One region of the Syntrophomonas curvata genome, then DNA from elsewhere that is predicted to be linked to it. Evidence: predicted binding sites of a transcription regulator. Region 1 holds the regulator's gene; each other region holds the start of a gene.

Region 1 (4,283 bases):
AACTCCACCGGGGTTGAAAGTATGGTTTTCATGGATTAAGCACCGGCCGCAGATTTACGCCGGTAACTGGCCATAATATAATCAGCCAGCTCGGAGTCTTTTTCTCTGACCATCTGCAGGTATTGCAGGATATTGCCCGGGTAGGGTATGGCATCACCCCAGAATGCTGTTTCCATGCTGTTACGGACCAGGGATATTACACAATCGTCACTGTGATTATCCCGGCACTGACGGCAGAGTTTACAGGTTTCGCCGATAGAGGAAGCTATTAAATCCCGGTCGTAGACCTTAAAATCGTCCCGCGGTATCAACCCTTCCGCTCCCGGTATGTTCAGCTTGCCTTTGCTCCGGTAAAATTCCACCACAATAGTGGAAAACCCGGTGAGACATTTACTCTTTACACATTCGCTGCTTCCTTCCAGAGGGCAGGCGGAGCAGATATCCTTGAGTATGTTCTTAATATCATTAAAATTAAGGATATTATCATCATTAATCATTTGACCGCCCCCTCGCTGTTAAGCATATTGAGAAAATCCTCATCAACCGCGGCTGCTGCCTCATGACTTCCCAGAGGTGGTGCAAACTTATCCATACCCACCCGTTCAATGGTGTGGTGCAGTCTTTCCTTACCTGAAGCCAGTTCCCGGTAGCGATCAAGGACGAATTCCAGACTGGCAAACACCTGGTCATAGCTTACACCCGACACCAGCATCTGCCCATGCAGGGGTTTACGTCCGCTGCCCTTGCCGCCGATATAGATATCAAAACTGCCGCTGTTTTTGCACATAACGCCAAAATCCGCACAAAGCGGGTCAGTGCAACCCCGGGAGCACCCGGCCGCGGCAATCTTAAAATCGTGAGGCGCCTGCTGCCCGTAGTACTTCTCCTGTATAGCTATACCCAGCCCCAAAGCATCGCCCACCGCCCGGGGACAGAGATCGTCATTGCCGGAACAGGCCTTTACATTGCGCACCGCATTGTTAAAGACACCAATTTTAAAACCTATACGCTCCAGCCCAGCGGTCAGGTTAGCAATCTCATCCTCTTCAGCAAGTAAAATCAGGGTTTGTCTGGCAGTCATTTTAAGGACATTCACGTTTGCTGCTTGAACCAGACGGTTAAGTCCGTCAAGTTGTTCTGCTGATATCAGGCCGCAGCTGGCAACTGCCACCAGTGCGTAAAGAGCATTTTTCTGTTTAAAGATTGCTGTCCCCATCGTCTATTCTCCCCTTTCAGTTGTTCTGTTAGTTAGTCCAGTATATCATGTTTAACACTATCTTTGACATAATTATGCAATCTTCCAACCTTCAGAAATCTATAGGGAGAGCGGAATCTGCCAGCCCAATATCCCATAAAGGCCGGTCTTTTATCGCGGGCATACCTTACCGGGACAGTTTTCGCCATGGCAGCAGAGCCGCAAACAAAACGACCGAACATGTGTTTTTTTGAATTTATTATGGTATAATCTGGTCATAACAGATAAGCCTAGTACATTTTTCGGGGAGGTTGATTAATGAACAACAACAGGAAACTGTCTGCCAGACAGAAGATGATATTAGACTATATTAAAGACAAGATCCGCCACGACGGTTATCCCCCTTCAGTTCGGGAAATCGGTGAAGCAGTAGGATTAAAGTCCAGTTCCACCGTTCATTCCCACTTGCTGCAACTGGAGGAGAAAGGGTGGCTCAAAAGAGATCCCGCCAAACCCCGGGCTATTATTCCCATAGATATGTCTGCTGATACCGAACTGATCAGTCAGACCCTGGCTTTGCCGGTGGTTGGCAATGTTGCTGCCGGTACGCCCATTTTAGCAGAACAGAATATCGAGAATTACCTTCCGATTCCGACCGACTTTATCGGCCAAGGTACCCATTATATACTGCGGGTAAAAGGAGAAAGCATGATCGAGGCCGGGATAATGGACGGTGATTTTCTTATCGTAAAGCAGCAGGCTGATGCTGCCAATGGCGAAATAATAGTAGCGATTCTGGATGATGAAGCTACCGTGAAAAGATATTACCGCAGGGATGGTTATATTGAATTGAGACCCGAAAATAATGCGCTGCAGCCCATCATAGTTGACAAAGTGCAAATAGCAGGCAAGGTTTCCGGTTTGTTACGCCGGATGTAAGCGTCCCCCAAAAAGACGGCATGCGACAAGGAAGCAAAAAATCCGTGACCACCGGAAACCGGTGGCATGCACTTGCCCGTAGGCTGCCAACCGCGCCTTAAAGCGCATCGAAGTTCCGCCAATCGCCTTTTTCTTACGGCTGCCCCTTCAAAGGGGGCGGCTCTGTTGCCTTTTTCTACGACCAGGATACCGCTGGTAACGGGAATTGTACTTTCGCAAATTATCTATCGCATCAAAAAGCAACGGTTTTTAACCGAACCGGTTTAATGTTGCAATATTTGTGGTATACTGTGACGGAAAAAGACAAATTCCTGCCTATTCTGATATCGGATATCTAAAACCGGGGGCATTCACCCCAGCAGCCCGCTGCTGACAGTCATCTGAATTCATTGGGAGATCCACGTGCAATACCAGCCGCTTGTTTCACCCTCACATAATGAAAGGAATGATTGCTTCTATGGATAAAACCGCTTTATCAGCTCAGATTGAGGCATTTTTACACGCACGGGAGCAGGAAATCATTGATCACATCAGTACTCTGGTAGCGATTCCGAGCGTCAGCGGCGAGGCCGAACCCGGTAAACCCTATGGCGCAGCTTGCGCCGCAGCTCTGGATACTGCTTTGGCCATCGGTGAAAATCTGGGTTTCGCTGCTGAAAATCACCGGTATTATTATGGTTCATTATACCTGGGTGAAGGTGATGAAGAAATCGGCTTTTTTACTCATCTGGATGTGGTCCCGGCAGGCAACAGCTGGAATTACCCGCCTTTCCAATGTACCCGGCAAGGCGAATATCTCATCGGCCGGGGGGTCAAAGACGATAAGGGGCCCTTGGTTATGGTCATGTATGCCATGGCTTGTATAAAAGAACTGGGTATCCCTCTGAAACATAGTCTGCATCTGGTCATGGGCTGCGAGGAGGAACAAAGTATGTCGGATATCATGTATTACCTCGAACATACGGAAAAACTGCCGGTCTTTTCGTTGATTGCCGACGGGCAGTTTCCGGTCTCCTACGGTGAAAAAGGCATTTTAACCGCCGACATCGTTTCTCCGGCTTTAAACGGCAATATAGCCGCGGCCGAGGGAGGCAGCGTATCCAATGTAGTTGCCGACCAGGCCAGCTTGCTGGTGAAAAATGCTGCCTATGAACAAGCCCGGGAGTACTTGGCCGGCAGCAGCCTTCTGGTCCAGGCGGAAGGAGAGTATGTCCGTATCACTGCCCGGGGCAAATCCAGCCATGCCGCTGCTCCTGAAGGTTCGGTCAATGCCATTTATCTGCTCTGCCATAAGCTGGCCGGGGCTCCCTTTATGACCCCGGAAGACTCCGGAGTGCTTTCCCAGATCGCATCCTTCTTAAGCGATTATTATGGTGAAGGTCTCAACATTGCCATGGAAGACGAATATTCCGGCAAGCTTACTCATATTGCCGGCATTCTGTCCTCCCAAAGCACCGGCGCCTTGCGGGTCAATTTCAATATCCGCTACCCTATCTGCGCCCAAGGAGAAGAGGTTATCCGACGTCTGACCGATAAAGTCGCCGGCGTTGGATTTACCGTAGAAAAGACTGCCTTAAACCCTCCGGGCTTTTTTGATCCGCAGCAGCCGGCGGTTGAAATACTTACCGATATTTATAATGAGATCAGCGGTGATAAGGAAGTCCCTTATACCGATCCGGCAGCCACCTATGCCCGTAAAATTCCGAACTCGGTCTGCTTCGGTCCGCATTTTCCCCATCGCCGGCTGCCGTTTGCCGACGGCCGGGGCAACGAGCATATGCCTGATGAATGTATTTCCATTCCTGATATGCTGGCCGCTGTAAAGATTTATGTTTTTGCCCTATTGGCAATTGACGCTTTGTATTAAAAAGCAATAACGAGGGGGTAAAAATGCAGTTAACCATAAGAGAAGCATTAAAAACCAGCGCTCTTGCCGGGGCCAGAGTGGTTGCCGGTCAAGACCGGCTGGACAATGTCATCGAGAGCATCAGTGTTATGGAGGTTGCGGAACCGGGAATAGCCCGTTGGGTTATTAAGAATCAGATGTATATTACTGCTTTTTACGCGATTAAAGATAATGTGGAAATGCAAAAAGTAGTGATCCGCACCCTGGCAAACTGCGGCTGCTGCGGTCTGGTAGTTTGCCATA
Region 2 (4,283 bases), 1.4 Mb from region 1:
CAGGCGACCGGGTAAATTTCGGGCAAATCGTCACTCCTACGCTGGAACTGGACCAGGCTTTGGCTAAACGCAGAGATGAATTGCAGAATGTCTATATCATTTCCTCCAGTATGATGCATTATTGTGAATGCGCCAAATGCGATCCCGGCCAGCAGCATTTTATAATGAATGATCTGTCTTTCTCGGTAGCGGAAAGGAAGATGCAGGCAGACGGATTAGTCTACCATATCCCCGAAGTCTTGCACGAAATCCCTGAATTTTTCAGGCGCCGGCCTTCCGATGTGGTATTCTGCTGCGCCGCACCGATGGATGACCGGGGCTATCTCAATCTCTCGGTTACCGGTTTGAGTCTTGGCGCTCAGTTGGAAACGGCTCGGCATATCGTGGTTGAAGTCCATGACACCCTGCCCCGGGTGCATGGACCCCATACCCAGTATCTGCATATTTCCAAAGTCGACCGTGTGGTTGAGGTCGAGAACAGCCAGTTGCCTCTGCACCTGCCGGTAATTGAACCGACTGATATCGATAAGCAGATTGCGGAGCACATAGTGGAAGTGATTGAAGACGGCGCCTGTCTGCAGCTGGGTGTGGGCGGAACCCCTAATTACGTGGGTACAATAATTGCCGGATCCGATTTAAAGGATCTGGGTGTGCATACCGAACTTCTGGCTGACGCCTATGTGGAGATGTATGAAGCCGGTAAAATTACTAACATGAAGAAAACACTCAACGTAGGCGTATCGGTAGCAAATTTTGCCATGGGGTCAAAAAAATTATATGAATTTGTGGATGATAATCCGCTGGTACATGTATATAACACCGATTATACCAATGATCCTTATGTAATTATGCAGAACGACAAGGTCATATCCATCTGCAGCTGCATCAATGTAGATATCCTCGGGCAGGTTTCCTCGGAGTCGGTTGGACGGCGCCAGATTTCAGGAACAGGTGGACAGATGGACTACCATTTTGCCGCCTTCCATTCCGAGGGCGGCAAGGGAATCGTATGTCTGCCCTCCGCCCGTTTCAACAAGAAAACCGGCAAATACGAGTCCAATATCGTGCCGTCCTTTATCCCCGGTACCGTGGTCAGCCTGCCCATTTCCCTGACCGGCTATGTGGTTACCGAGTATGGCATGGTCAACCTCAAAGCAAAATCCACCTGGGAAAGAGCCGAAGCCCTGGTGTCGATATCCCATCCTGACTGCCAGGATGAACTGGTCAAGGCCTGCCGGGAAGCTAATATATGGAGAAAAAGCAACAAGATTCTTGGCAGTGCGGGTTAATCATGCGGATAGTCAAAGGATAAACCTGAATTTATACCGGAATCCTGGTGGGGGGTTATGCTGAAATCAGGGAGGCTGCGGTTTTGTTTTAACTTCAGCCTCTCTGAATGTTTTTATACCCTTGCGCCCCGCCTTTTTCAGGCTCCGCAATCTCCGTTCCGTCTTGTTATCCCTTTAAAAAGGTTTTTTGTAATGCTTGCCCTGCCGCTATACGGTTTGCTATTATAATCTGAGGAGAACAATTGTTTGTCCCCGGGATCATGTAAGTGAGGTAAAAAAATGGGGAATTTTATGCTACACTCGGACTATAAAGCTACCGGCGACCAGCCCGAAGCTATCAAGGGATTGGCCGCAGGGCTGAATCAGGGCTACCGGGAGCAGACCCTGTTGGGGGTTACCGGCTCCGGCAAGACCTTCACCATGGCTCAGATCATCGAGCAGCAGCAGCGCCCGGCCCTGGTTATGGCGCCCAACAAGACCCTGGCCGGACAGCTCTATTCGGAATTTAAGCAGTTCTTTCCGGAAAATGCGGTGGAGTATTTTATCAGTTATTATGACTACTATCAGCCCGAGGCTTATGTACCTCATACCGACACCTATATTGAAAAAGACTCTTCCATAAACGATGAAATCGACAAGATGCGCCATGCGGCTACCGCATCCATCCTGGAACGGCGCGATGTGATAATCGTAGCCAGCGTGTCCTGCATCTACGGCCTGGGGGCTCCTGACGATTACTATAAATTAGCCATATCTTTACGTCCGGGGATGGAACTGAGCCGTGACGAGCTGCTCCGGCGGCTGGTGGAGACCCACTATGAGCGCAATGATTATGCTTTCAGCCGAGGCTATTTCCGGGCCCGGGGGGATGTAGTGGAGGTCTTTCCCGCATCTGCCGGGGAAAAAGCTATCAGGATCGAATTTTTTGGTGACGAAATAGACAGAATCATAGAATTTAACCCTATAACCGGCGAAGTCTACGGCCGCCGCATCCATGTAATGATCTTCCCGGCCTCCCACTTCGTTACTACCTGGGAACATATGCTGGAGGTGGCCGGAGACATAGAGGAAGAGCTGGAGCAGCAGCTTAGCCGGTTCAAAAGCCAGGGAAAACTGCTGGAGGCCCAGCGTCTGGAACAGCGCACCCGTTACGACCTGGAAATGATAAAAGAAGTGGGCTACTGCAAGGGCATAGAAAACTATTCCCGTTATATTACGGGACGGGCTCCGGGAGAACCTCCCTATACCCTGATCGACTTTTTCCCGTCTGATTTTCTGCTCTTTATGGATGAATCCCATATCTCCGTACCCCAGGTGCGGGGGATGTATGAAGGCGACCGCTCCCGCAAGCAGAATCTGGTGGACTATGGCTTCCGGCTGCCGTCGGCGCTGGATAACCGCCCCCTGAAAATTGATGAGTTCTATAATAAAATAGGACAGGTAGTATATGTGAGCGCCACCCCGGGAGATGGGGAAATAAAAAGAAGCGCCCAGGTGGTGGAACAGATAATACGGCCTACCGGCCTGATTGATCCGGAAGTACAGGTCAGATCCACCGAAAACCAGATTGACGATCTCATGGCCGAGATCCGGGCTACGGTAGCCCGAGGATTTCGGGTACTGGTGACCACCCTGACCAAACGGATGGCGGAAGACCTGTGTGATTACCTGGCTGATGTCAAAATCCAGGTACGCTATATGCATTCTGATATAGATGCCCTGGAGAGGCTGAATATCCTCAGGGATCTGCGTAACGGCGATTTCGATGTACTGGTGGGAATCAATCTGCTGCGGGAGGGCCTGGATTTGCCGGAGGTGGCCCTGGTAGCTATTTTGGATGCGGATAAGGAAGGCTTCCTGCGTTCGGAAAGGTCCCTGATTCAGACCATCGGCCGGGCCGCCCGCAATGTCGAAGGGCGGGTACTGATGTATGCCGACCGTATTACCGAATCCATGAGCCTGGCTATAGATGAAACCAACCGGCGCCGCCGGCTGCAGATTGAATACAATGAAAAGAACAATATCACCCCGGAAAGCATCAAGAAGGCGGTATATGCAGCAGTGGAAGCCACCATCGCGGAAGAACCGGCGGATTATGATATTAACGGACTGACCCAGCTGCCCCGGGAGGAGCGCCGGCGCTTCATCACCGAGATGGAACTGGAGATGCAGGCTGCTGCCGAAAGGCTGGAATTCGAACGGGCCGCCCAGCTCCGCGACGCCATCAGGGAACTGCAGCAACCCGCCCGGAGCAAACGGGGCAAAGCGAAGAGAAGAAAATAAAGAGCCGATGTTGCAGCTTTAACGTCTCAGGAGGATTATCGTGAAGGATTATATATATGTAAAAGGAGCCCGGGAGCATAATCTTAAGAATATCGACGTAGTCATCCCCCGGGATAAACTGGTGGTCTTTACCGGAGTGTCGGGCTCGGGCAAGTCCAGTCTGGCTTTTGACACCATTTACAGTGAAGGCCAGCGGCGCTATGTGGAGTCGCTTTCCACCTATGCCCGCCAGTTTCTGGGGCAGATGGACAAACCTGATGTGGATTACATCGAAGGGCTCTCCCCGGCTATATCCATAGACCAGAAATCGACTTCCAACAATCCCCGTTCCACGGTAGGGACGGTGACCGAAATCTATGACTATCTGCGCCTGCTTTTTGCCCGGGTAGGTACGCCCCATTGTCCTCATTGCCACCAGCCTATCCGGCGGCAGACGGTGGACCAGGTGGCGGACAGCCTCCTGAGTCTGCCCGACGGCAGCAAGATCAAGGTGCTGGCTCCGGTGGTCCGGGGGCAGAAAGGGGAGCATAAAAAGACCATCGCCAACCTTTTGCGGGACGGTTTTGTCCGCTTGCTGGTGGATGGCTACGAATATACCTCGGATGAAGAGATTTTACTGGACAAAAACAAAAAGCATAATATCAGTGCCGTGGTCGACCGGCTGATAATAAAGGAAGGCATCCGCAGCCGCCTGGCGGAATCGCTGGAGCT
Region 3 (4,283 bases), 1.2 Mb from region 1:
GCAGCCGACCGGGCCATTGTAGTTACTAACCCTGAGGTGTCAGCCGTTCGTGATGCCGACCGAATCATAGGCATGCTGGAATCAGCTAATTTCAAGGATATAAAATTGGTAGTAAACCGGATTAGAAACGATATGGTTAAAAGCGGGGACATGTTAAGCATCGAGGATTTGATGGAACATTTATGTATTGATTTGCTGGGGGTAGTCCCCGAAGATAAAAATGTCGTCGTCTCCACCAACAAGGGTGAGCCTATTATTTTAAACGACCGTTCCCAGGCAGCAACCGCGTTCAACAACATCGCCCGGCGGATGCTGGGTGAACACGTTGATTTCCCGAATTTTGAAGAAATTTCGTTCTGGAACCGGGTTAAAAGCCTCGGGCGCAACTTATTCCCTGGTAATTAAAGGGGGTTTATAAAGTGCTAAATTTTTTGAAAAGGGTTTTTAGTGGCGAAGATAATTCTAGCAAAGGCCAGGCCAACAATCGCTTAAGGTTGGTCTTGACTCATGACCGTTTGGGAACTTCGGCTCAGCTCATGGAGGTCATAAAGGAAGAGATTATTGAGGTTATTGCCCGGCATGTTGAAATTGAGGGAGTTCCCGAGGTAAAAATCATAACTGAGGGTAGACATGCCGCTCTGGATATCAGCATACCCCTAAAAGGCAGGTAGAATCTCAAATGTTAAAAGTAAAAGGAATAAATGACAGTCTGGTTATGGTTTTTGAAAAAGGCAGTTTTGAGGAATACCGTTCTTTACTGGAAGATAAGATAGTTGCCAACAAGCAATTATTCAGCGGTTCCCGGGTTATTTTCCGGGGTGAGGGGCTGCAATCCTTGTCTCATGATGAGCTCATCGCATTACAGAAACTATGCTTGGATAACGGTATGATTCTCAATAATACCCCCAGCAGAGGCAGCATATTGGAAAAGACCGCCGGTCCCCCCCCTCCTTCTTCTGCAGCCGAATCAAAAAAGCCCGACCCCGCTTTTTCTAATACGGGCAATAAGGATTTAATTATACGCAGAAACCTTCGTAGCGGTCAGAAACTGCACTCAGAAGGTTCAGTGGTTATCTGGGGTGATGTGCACGAAAGTGCAGAAATTACTGCGGCAGGCGATATCATTGTGCTGGGTAAACTGGCTGGCATAGCCCATGCCGGTTATTATGGCAAGGAGAACTGTGTGGTTTTTGCCCTCAATCTGGCTCCCAGCCAGATCCGTATCGGCAGCAGAATATCACGGGCCAGTGATGATCAGAATAAACGGCCCTACCCGGAAATAGCTTTCCTGGAGGAGGGCAATATCTGTGTACAGGAGTATACTTCCGGTAAATTGCCGCGGCGCTAGACTTAAACGGATGCGGCCCGCGCCCCCATAGGGCGCACGGATGTTCGTTGCCGCTTACGGTTAATGTGGCGGATAGATTGGGATTAACGCAGATATGCTCCCTTTATTCCGCGTCAAAAAACACCTGTATTTTAATCCGTGATTACGGCCTGCGGCCACGAGTGGTACCACTGTCCTTTACCGGCCTCAGCATCCGGGAACCGGCGGTTGGTTCATGCTGTACCATAGGATCTCAGCATATACGCCTGGTAGGCGCTTGGGGAGGTTTTGTTCTGTGCTTTCGGAAAAACGTTTAACCGGGCTACGCCTGCGTTCGATTGTTTCTGCCCTTTTTAATCACCGTCTGTTCATCCCTATTATACTATTGTTTATTGTTCAATTGCTGGTAGTGGTTGGACTTTTTACCCGGGTGGAAATGAAGCTTTACGATTCCTGGTTCCGCCTGAGCGGGGCTAAACATCCTGGTGACGAAGTAGTAGTTATTGCCGTAGACGATTACTCCATTGAACAAATTGGCCCTCTGGCCTGGCCGCGTTCGGTGCATGCAGACCTGGTAGACAAGTTGAGCCAGGCACGGGTAGTCACCTTCGACCTCACCTTCGGTTCCCTGAAAGAACCGCAAGGGGATAAAGCTTTTGCCCAAGCTATAGAACGCCACGGCCGGGTGATCCTACCCTTTGAGTTCGATTTTGAAACCGGTGACAACGGAGAAAAGGTGCAATACATCAAGTTTCCCCACCAGATGTTTATGGAGCATACGTCCGGCATCGGTTTTGTAAATACCCCTACTGACATAGACCAGGTAGTGCGCCGCGCTACCCTGGTGGATGTTAATACCTACGAATTCCCTATTCCCTCGCTGGATCTGGCCACCTACCTGGCTGCGAAAAATCTGGGCGTGGAAGACTTAAAAATCATCCCCGGCTATCTGGACATTAAGGGCTATAAAATCCCCATCGACCATGAAAACAAAGCCATGCCCGCCTTCTGGGGGCCGCGGGAAACCTTTAAGAATATTCGCTACGCTGATGTGCTAAACGGCAAAGTTGCACCGGAATACTTCAAGGATAAGATTGCCATTGTCGGTTCTGTCACCCAGGATGAACATGACGTATACGCCACCCCCTATACTACCAGTAACATGGTAAAGCACGGCTCCCCTGAGACCCCGGGGGTAGAGATCCATGCCGCCATTACCCAAAGTATGCTGTCCAATCTCTGGTACCGGCCGGTAAGTCCGCTGCATAATTTCCTGTTCCTGCTCTTCGGCGGGACGCTCACCGCAGTGCTGGTAGGGCGGCGGGGCCCCTGGAAAGGATTGCTGGGCACTTTGCTCATAATGGCGGTAAGCATCGGCCTGGTATACGGCTTATGGCACTATCACTGGTGGCTCAACTTGGCTGCCCCCCTGATTCTCATCCTTTTGACTTATGTTGTCGTCACCTCCACCGACTTTATCCAGGCCGAGATGGAACGCCGTAAAACCCGGGCGGTTTTTTCCCGTTACGTTTCCCCTGATGTGGTGGAGGAGCTTATGAAGGACCCTGACAGTGTTGAGCTCGGCGGCGCCAAGAGGGTGGTTACCATTATGTTTGCCGACATCCGCGGCTTCACTGCCTACAGTGAAAACAAAGACCCGGTAGATGTAATTACCCGTCTTAACGAGTATCTTACCGTTATGACCCGCACTATCCAGAAGCATGGCGGTACTCTGGACAAATATCTGGGGGATGGCCTGATGGCGTTCTTCGGCGCCCCGATATATTATGAAGACCATGTGGAAAGAGCAATAAGGGTAGCTGTAGAAATTCAAGATGCCATCAAAGAGCTTAATGCTGAGTGGGCTAAAAAGGATGGCTCCCCTCCTCTGCTGGTCGCTATCGGCATCAATACCGGCCCGGCAGTAGTAGGCAACGTTGGCAGCCCCGAACGCATGGACTATACCCTGATCGGCGAGGATGTGAACCTGGCTTCCCGTACCGAAGCCTTGACCAAACTCTTCGAGACCCTGGTGCTGATTTCGGAGCGTTCTTACGATTTTCTGCCACCGGGGGAAATCAAAGACTCCCTCCACTATGTGGGCGCGGAACTGGTCAAGGGATTTACCCATCCCATCAAAGTCTATTCCCTATCCGGTCTGGACTTGCACTTTGAAAAATCCAAGGATAAAGGCTTTAAATAACATATAAAATCACCCCCGGCTGATTTGACTGCCAAAGTAAACACCGCCTGAATACTCCCAGATTGCTCCCAGCACCAGAGACGACACGGCATTGTCCGGGTTACTGAAATAGGCTTCACTGACAGCATCCGGGGCTAGCAGGTCAAACCACATGCCGGCAGTATTGGCCAGAGCTGATTTGTAGTAGAGACCACAGGTACCTGCTACTGCCGCTATATTCGTACTGTTATATTCGCTGCTGTTAATATTGAAGGCTTTTACGCATAGCAGTACGGAATGGTTGGCGATGGCCTCAGGAGGGATGCCACCCGAACCGCCCCCAGCCCCGCCACCGGATTGGGAAAAGGTTTGCAGGGTTAGGTCCAACTTCATTTATATAATAGGAAAATCGGTAGTCACCCGGTGCAACTGCCAGACTATAGGCAGTCTCCTGTTCTCCAGCGGTCAGACTTACACTGGTACTGGAACCATCCGTACCGTTGGCTGAGATACAAATATGGATTTCTTTGCTTCTTTACTTCCCTGGCTTACCTGTACTTCACCGCTTTTTACTTTCAGGCTGGCTCTAAGGCCGGCACGACTTAGCTCCGGGTCCCGGGTGAGAAGCACTCCCAGAGCCCGTGCCAGGTCGCCCCGGCGGAATTCCTGGTCAGGGTAAAAGCTATTCTTATCCTGGCTCAGACCAGCCATGCCCGCCGCCAGGGCCGCCGCTACCGGTCGAGCTGCCCAGTGCCTGTTATCCATATCGCTCAG

What was found. Region 1 encodes LexA, which represses DNA repair genes until DNA is damaged. Its sites were predicted from a motif close to CNAACANNTGTTNG; they were not measured.
Region 2: a site for LexA is predicted at 1,525-1,538, ahead of uvrB (excinuclease ABC subunit UvrB). Genes of this name have one in related genera too.
Region 3: a site for LexA is predicted at 1,382-1,395, ahead of ACU70B_RS02560 (CHASE2 domain-containing protein). Genes of this name have one in related genera too.

What each region holds. Positions count from the first base shown of each region.
Region 1 is NZ_CM129641.1:1,780,121-1,784,403, forward strand. It holds gene ACU70B_RS07900 (HD-GYP domain-containing protein) at 1-32, opposite strand, end outside; gene ACU70B_RS07905 (hypothetical protein) at 36-497, opposite strand; gene ACU70B_RS07910 (ferredoxin-like domain-containing protein) at 494-1,216, opposite strand; gene lexA (transcriptional repressor LexA) at 1,514-2,134, shown strand; gene ACU70B_RS07920 (Sapep family Mn(2+)-dependent dipeptidase) at 2,592-4,001, shown strand; gene ACU70B_RS07925 (PucR family transcriptional regulator) at 4,025-4,283, shown strand, end outside.
Region 2 is NZ_CM129641.1:332,230-336,512, forward strand. It holds gene ACU70B_RS01615 (acetyl-CoA hydrolase/transferase family protein) at 1-1,289, shown strand, start outside; gene uvrB (excinuclease ABC subunit UvrB) at 1,569-3,572, shown strand; gene uvrA (excinuclease ABC subunit UvrA) at 3,613-4,283, shown strand, end outside.
Region 3 is NZ_CM129641.1:556,483-560,765, reverse strand. It holds gene minD (septum site-determining protein MinD) at 1-405, shown strand, start outside; gene ACU70B_RS02570 (cell division topological specificity factor MinE) at 420-671, shown strand; gene ACU70B_RS02565 (septum site-determining protein MinC) at 680-1,348, shown strand; gene ACU70B_RS02560 (CHASE2 domain-containing protein) at 1,623-3,530, shown strand; gene ACU70B_RS02555 (hypothetical protein) at 3,540-3,902, opposite strand; gene ACU70B_RS02550 (S-layer homology domain-containing protein) at 3,981-4,283, opposite strand, start outside.